3 regions of the Bacillus daqingensis genome follow, and region 3 is predicted to be linked to each of the others. Evidence: riboswitches for the same ligand, from Rfam matches in the RefSeq annotation. Region 3 holds a riboswitch; each other region holds the start of a gene.
The links. Region 3 has a riboswitch for cyclic di-GMP ahead of ACFO4L_RS08485 (anti-repressor SinI family protein). Riboswitches for the same ligand answer to the same signal wherever they lie in the genome.
Positions count from the first base shown of each region.

Region 1: linked by a shared signal. The riboswitch ahead of ACFO4L_RS00280 (flagellar assembly protein A) and the one ahead of ACFO4L_RS08485 (anti-repressor SinI family protein) in region 3 are both predicted to bind cyclic di-GMP.
Region 2: linked by a shared signal. The riboswitch ahead of ACFO4L_RS05810 (amidase) and the one ahead of ACFO4L_RS08485 (anti-repressor SinI family protein) in region 3 are both predicted to bind cyclic di-GMP.

Region 1 is NZ_JBHSGK010000001.1:65,063-67,330, forward strand. Features, by position in the region: gene ACFO4L_RS00280 (flagellar assembly protein A) at 1-1,229, opposite strand, end outside; cyclic di-GMP riboswitch class I at 1,262-1,346, opposite strand; gene ACFO4L_RS00285 (hypothetical protein) at 1,836-2,268, opposite strand, start outside.
Region 2 is NZ_JBHSGK010000004.1:198,235-200,502, reverse strand. Features, by position in the region: gene ACFO4L_RS05810 (amidase) at 104-967, opposite strand; cyclic di-GMP riboswitch class I at 1,013-1,100, opposite strand; gene ACFO4L_RS05805 (amidohydrolase family protein) at 1,298-2,268, opposite strand, start outside.
Region 3 is NZ_JBHSGK010000007.1:76,840-79,107, reverse strand. Features, by position in the region: gene ACFO4L_RS08490 (pyruvate, water dikinase regulatory protein) at 1-802, opposite strand, end outside; gene ACFO4L_RS08485 (anti-repressor SinI family protein) at 1,110-1,256, opposite strand; cyclic di-GMP riboswitch class I at 1,292-1,379, opposite strand; gene ACFO4L_RS08480 (response regulator transcription factor) at 1,585-2,268, opposite strand; gene ACFO4L_RS08475 (ATP-binding protein) at 2,255-2,268, opposite strand, start outside.

The DNA of each region.
Region 1 (2,268 bases), on a different contig from region 3:
CCTGCAGCGTGTAAGGACGACTGCTCGCTGTGAGCGTGAATCCATACATCTCCTGCTGCTTCCACCTTCATGCCGTCCTCGACAGACCCAATCACTTCAACATCCCCTGTAAAGCGGATGTTTCCGTCTCCAAGCTGCAGGTTCCCATCATGAACGAGCTTCGGCAGAATGGATAACCGCACGTGCTGTCCCTGCTTCTTTAAAAGAGGACGCCCGGCAATAGAAGCCGTAATCGTTTTCGTTTCTTCATCGAGTTCAATACCCGCTCCTGCCTGAACCGCGATCGGCCTGCCTGCTTTAGCTTGAAGCACATCTCCAAACAGGCTGAGGCCATCTTCGCCGGCTGTTGGATCAATGATCGATCCTAAAACGACTCCTTCTTCAACGGCCGGAATCCGAATCGAATCCCTAAAATCAATCGTTCCGTCCGGCTTCTCCCGGTACATTTTCTGTTCTGTCTGCAAATTGATCTTAAAGTCAATCCGGCCGTCTTTTCCGTGCTTCGGCAGCTTTCCTGCCGCTATTTGGACAGTGGTCTCTTGAATAGACGCACATGCTTCCCGAATCACATCCGTTTGAATACCGTAGGTAATATCCATCCGTTCCAGCTGCTCTATGACGTTTGTTTCTGTCAGCTGATTTAACGGTGTTTCCTCTTTGGAAATACTGACATACAGATGTTCGGCGGGCGGATGATCATTGATTGCAGCAGTATAGTACGCTCCAGGCTTTACATTCAGCGTAACGAGCTGCTGTTTTTTATCAATAGAAACAGACCAGGTGGTTTCACGAGGCGGGACGTTGATCGAAAACTCCAGTATATCTCCCTCAGTTAGCGGAGTGGTTCTACCAGTTTGTCTGCCATTTTTAGAAGCGGTCACTTCATCCGGCAGGTGAAGAACAGGACGTTTGGGTCCGTTTCCTTCAAAATAGAGAACGCCATCTTTCATCCAGGCGGTCCCCTCCAGTCTCCTGGATAAGTTTTCATCTCTGCTGGCATCAAGCGGCTCATCGAGGTAGGAATCCAGCGTGTCCAGCCAGCTTTCTTCTAGCGGCTCCTCCGTCCATGCGCGTATTTTAGCCTTTGATTTTCTCAGACCAAAAAACAGATTCTCCCCATGGCTGATAATGTCGATGTGTAGAGCATTTGCTGGTGTATGCAGCGTTTTTTCTGCCTTGGCAATCGCTTTTTCCACTGTTTCTGCTTCGAACTCATGTACGTTACGCATTCATACCCCGCCTTCCTTGGTGAAGGTTTATATGCGGCAGCCCGGCTGTCATAGGAGGTTTCCCTTAGATCCGCGGCTTTGCGTCCCTGTTTTTCAACAGGTTTGCCCCCGAACTTCTTCTCTTACTGTAAGTTTACTATGAGTTTAGGCATGAGCAAGTACTATTTTCAAAAAAATCCATTATCTGCAGTCTTATTATCCTGGTTCTTTATTTACTTATTCGTATAGCAGGGGATGGAGTAAATCTCCACCTGCAGACGGATAGAAAATTCAATCTGCCGCCCGCTTTTTTGAGGTGAAGAAGACTCTACAATAAAAGCATAAGGAGGCGGTAAACGATGACACGCAAACGAAAAACGTTGTTGGAAAAGCTGAGGTATATTCCGAACGAACGTCGTTCAACGTACAGGAGAGAAAGGCTTTTGGAAATGTACGATGGTATCCGTCGTGGGCTCTAGGAGAAGGGGAGAGAATAAGGAATGGTGTTGAAGAGCCGGAGAAAGTCTTGCCGGGGGAGGAAACAGACGCGGAATAAAAGGAACCGGGGCTCAAACGGGTGCTCCGGTTCCTTCTGTATTTGGTTCAGCTTGGCAGCGCCGGATCTGGTTAAGGGTAACGACGTTCTTTCTCTTCCTCCTGAAAGGACCGCTTCATACGGGATCGGAGCTTATCTGCATTTTGCTGAATCATTTTTTCGCGACGTTCATGCTTGACGACCTGCATCTTTTTCGCTTCGTCTCTCATAACCGATTCGTTTTGAACGAGCTGCTGATAAAAAACCTGGTTCGCGCGATTTAGCTTGTCCCACAAGTTGTGACGGTTCATCAACGCAATCCAGTCGCGCAGGGTATCGGTTTGGCGGCTTAAGGAATCGATCATGTCGAACTGAAGCACCTCCAGTTCGGCAGCTGATTGAATGGCTGCTTCAATGTCTTCAGCTTCGATAGGTCTGCCGCTGTCTTCAAGCTCAGCCAGCACGTTTTGAAACTGATCATACACTTGCTTATATTTGAGTTGTATTTTTAAAAGGTGGTTGATC
Region 2 (2,268 bases), on a different contig from region 3:
TGGAAAAGCGGCAAATCAGACGTGGAACCTTGTTTTTTTGGGAAACGACAAAAACCACCCACCTGCTAAAGGTGAGTGGTCGAGAGAAACTGCCGAAAGCGCCTTACGGCTTCATCGTTTTCCAGCTGTCGACGTGATGGATCGCTGTTCCTCCATAGTAGGGACCCGCGTACCGGGCCGATACCAGGTCAAGCTGCTGCTTCATGTATGCTTCGCCTTCTTCAAAGAACGTTACATGATTGCCTTCGTGAGACTGCATGGTTTCCACTCCGACGGTGACCGGCGTTTTGTGCTTTGCTGCGAAGGCCATTTCATTTTTTACGATTTCATTGATTGCAGAAGCTGTATCCCGGTAAGCCATAAGTGTCACGCCATCAAGCTGCTGAATCACCCATTCTGCGAGATTCCCGCTTCCGTTTTTGTTTTTAAAGCTGATTTCGTCAAACCAGAATGGCAGATCTGCTTCCAGCGGCAGTCCTGCCGCAGCACTCTGTCTTTTCGCTGTCAGCAGAAGTGATTGAAAATCGGCGATCGTCTTCGCACGATTGCTGTTCCAGCTGCTAAGCAGGTACGGCTCTACATCTAAGTGAACGCCTTGAAAGCGTTCTGCTGCTCCCGCACGCTTCTGGTAGTCTCCCAGCCAGTTCATCATTGTCGTCAAATGACGATCTCCTTTTGGTGCCGCCCATTCCGGTGCGCCATCGAGGGCATAGACGCTGATTCCTTCCGTTCCTGCACGACGGATAAAACTTCTGTAGGAAGCCTGTGGGACACTGCGATCAATTTGTACAAATACACGCTCGACATTCTTTTCTTTTAGAAAGGCAATGGTTCCACTCTCATCTTCGACAAACATCCACGGGTTCCAGAGCCAAGTTGCGTTCGGAGCTGAAGCTGCTCCAGCGGGAGCCGCCCAAATTCCAGCTGCCATAGCAGTCACCACCAGCAGTAACAGGACTTTTTTCATCGCAAAAAACCCCTTTCTGTGCCAGCCGAGGCTCACAGAAACGGGCCCGGCAACCTGACGACCATACGCTATTCAGCGGTTAGGCTCACGGCTTTGCGTCCCATCTTTTCAGATTGGTTTGCCTTTGTCACATGTTATTTTTGTTACTATTATACCCCTTAGCCGATTCGTTCATATGAGTAATAGGAACTAAATCTGTCGTGATTTTTTATGAATAACACGAGACTTTCTCATCTCTCCTTCCCTTTTCGGCTTCAAAACAAAGATCCACGCTTATGAAGCGTCAAAAACCGGAAGCATGAACTGCTTCCGGTTTTCCATCCTCATTACTCAGTTGTTCTCATGCAGCCACAGGTCATCTGGATTGCCGAATTCGCTGTAAATGTGATTACGGGCCTCCACAGCTTGTCTGCGCAGGTTTTTATAATCGAGTCCAACCATTTTTCCGTCTCGCTTTACTGCTTCGCCGCCGACAAACACGGAGTCTACGTTGCCGGTATGCGTACTTGTAACGACAGCACCGATCGGATCGTTGACGGGGAAGAGGTTCAGGTCATCTGTTCGAATCATGATGATGTCGGCTTCTTTTCCTGGAGTGAGACTGCCCGTTTTGTGATCCAGCTTCAGCGCCTTCGCACTTTCAATTGTAGCCATTTCCAGCACTTGATGCGCATGAATATTCAAAGGTGGTCCAGGCATTTCTCCTTTTGCAAGCAGCTGATCATTGATGCGGGAGCGCTCTGCCTGGAGCGCGAACTTCATTTGGGCAAACATGTCCCCGCCTGTTGAAGTAACAACATCGACACCGAGCGCAGGCTTTACGCCGTTTTCCAGGCAGAGCCCTGTTGCCGGATACCCGTGTCCCATCGCCATTTCAACTTCAGGCGTGACTGAAATCGATCCGCCGTGCTCTGCCAAGAGCTTCATTTCTTCCGGACTGACGGCATTTGCATGAGCAAAGTTGAGGTCTGATCCGAGCAAGCCTGCCTGATGCAGCTTTTCGATCGATCTGTCAATCGCCCCCCACGTTCCAAATCCGAGGTGCATGCTCGCTACGCCGTTTAGTTCTCTTGCCAGCTTTATCTCTTCCACTGACGTATCCCAGGAACAAAACTCAGGACCGCGGATCGCAAGTCCCATCGTCAGCCGCTGATCGCCTGAGGAAAAATATTGATTGGCAATCGAACGTGCGTCATCTCCGTTGGTCAACGTGCTTTCCCTGTTCCAATAATCCCCGTCACCAGGGCATCCGTAAGCAAACACGCCGCGAATTTTGGATTCCTGCAGGCCGCGGATCATCT
Region 3 (2,268 bases):
GTCTCCTTTCCAATTTGAGTACTTCTAAAATGTAACTGGCTGTTTCTTCTACCGCTTTATTCGATACATCAATAACCGGGCATCCGACCCGCTTCATTATTTTTTCTGCAAATTCCAGCTCTTTTAGGATTCGGTCGAGGCTTGCGTAGTCGGCTTTTTCCGTCAAGCCCATCGTACGCAGCCGAATCCGCCGGATGTCATTCAGCTTTGACGGGGAGATCACCAGTCCGATGCAGCGCTCACGCGGAAGCTCGTAAAGCTCTTCCGGAACTGCGACCTCTGGTACGAGCGGCACGTTCGCTACTTTGAACTGTTTGTGCGCCAGGTACATGGAAAGCGGTGTTTTGGAAGTCCGGGAGACGCCGATCAGCACCAGATCCGCCTTTTTCAATCCCGAGGTATCCTGTGCATCATCGTATTTAACCGCGAATTCCACTGCTTCGATCCTTCTGAAATACGCTTCATCCAGCTGCCTGATCCGCCCAGGTTCTTTTTTTGGCTGTTCATTAAACGTCTCACTCAGCATCGACAGCAGTGGATCGAGCAGATCGACGGAAGGGACGGAAGTTTTTTCTGTCAGCGTTCTCATTTTTTGCTGAAGCTCCCCTAATACCAGGGTATAGGCTACTACAGCTCCAGCTGTCTCCGCTTCTTCTACGATACGCTCCAGCTTCTCCGGTGTCTGCACGTGCGAATATCTTCTTACCTCCGTTTTATCTTCAGTAAATTGGGTAAGCGCTGCTTGTACCATTCGGTCTGCTGTTTCTCCTATTGAATCGGATACAACAAATACTAGTCTCATTGCTTCCTCCCTCCCCCTAATGTGACATACTAATAAAAATAAGTATAGCACATTATTTTCCCCTATCAAGAGGAAATTTCCATCTGCAGAAAAAAGGGTAAACGTAGAAACGAATAAGTGCTATGCACGGATAAATTCACGAAAGTCCCACATAAGACGGTAAGCACATCAGCATTCGCGTCTAAACAGGGTGCCCCTGGCCGCAGCTTTCTTGAAACAGCTGTCACATAAGCATTTTCACCCGTTATTCAGCTGCAAAAAAAAACGGAATCAGCAATAATTGCTGATTCCGGTCTTCCGGTGACGATTACATGCATTGCTGATCTGCCTTTAGCGAATGGCTGTCTTCCTGTTTCATTTGAAAGAACGCTCTCACTTCTTCAGGAGAAAGGCCCATGCTCCGCGCTTCCATAACCAATTGTACCCAGCTCTCTGCCCGTTTCAGTTCATTCATGCCCTATCCCACCCTATGTTAAGTATTTGCTCCACATAGGCGGCCCGGCCGTCGTAGGCACCCCACGCCCTTAGACCCGAAGCTTTGCGCCCCTGCTTTTCAACAGGTTTGCCGTTTTTCTCTGCAGAATGTTGCGGAAACTCCATTTTCCTCCGTGTCTGCCCACCGTCCTCTAAAACAAGCTGCAACGTTCTGTATGTGTTCACTCTACAAAACAAAAGTTAAAATAAGGTTAAATAATCATAATTTTTTAAAAATAAATGTGACTTTTTTTGTCATGTCTTTATTTCCAGTATACAGCGCTTTTTAATCAATCCTTTATACCTATTTATCTGGCTGCGAATTTGTATCCAAAGCCTCGTACCGTTAAGATATAATCTGGATATTTAGGATCCTCCTCAATTTTCTTGCGAAGGTTTCGTATGTGTACTGATACGGTCTTTAAATCTCCATACATGTCGATCCCCCAGATATGATCATAAATCTGCTCTGCACTGAATACTTGTCCAGGGTGTTTCATTAAGTACACGAGAAGCTGATATTCTTTTGCGTAAAGCGAAACCGCTTTTCCGTTTACAGTCACCGTATAGCTCTCTAAATCGACCGCGATGGAGCCGGCACGAAGCTCATTTCGGTCATCGCGGGGTCCACTGCGGCGGAGATTCGCTTTGATTCTGGCTTCGAGCTCAGCAAGATCATACGGCTTCGTTAAATAATCATCGCCGCCTGCGTTCAGGCCTTCAATTTTATCTTCAGATGAACGCTTACAGCTGATAAAGATTATTGGACTTTCAGTAAGTTCACGCATGTTTCGGCAAACGTCAAATCCTTCCATACCAGGAAGCAGGATATCCAGTAAGATCAGCTCCGGGTCGACCTGCTTTACTTTGTCAACCGCCTCCATGCCGTTTCCGACAGCATAAACACTGTAGCCTTTTTTCTCCAAATATAATGTCGTGATAGCCCGGATATCCTCATCGTCTTCTACGAGCATGATTTTATGTTGATCCAT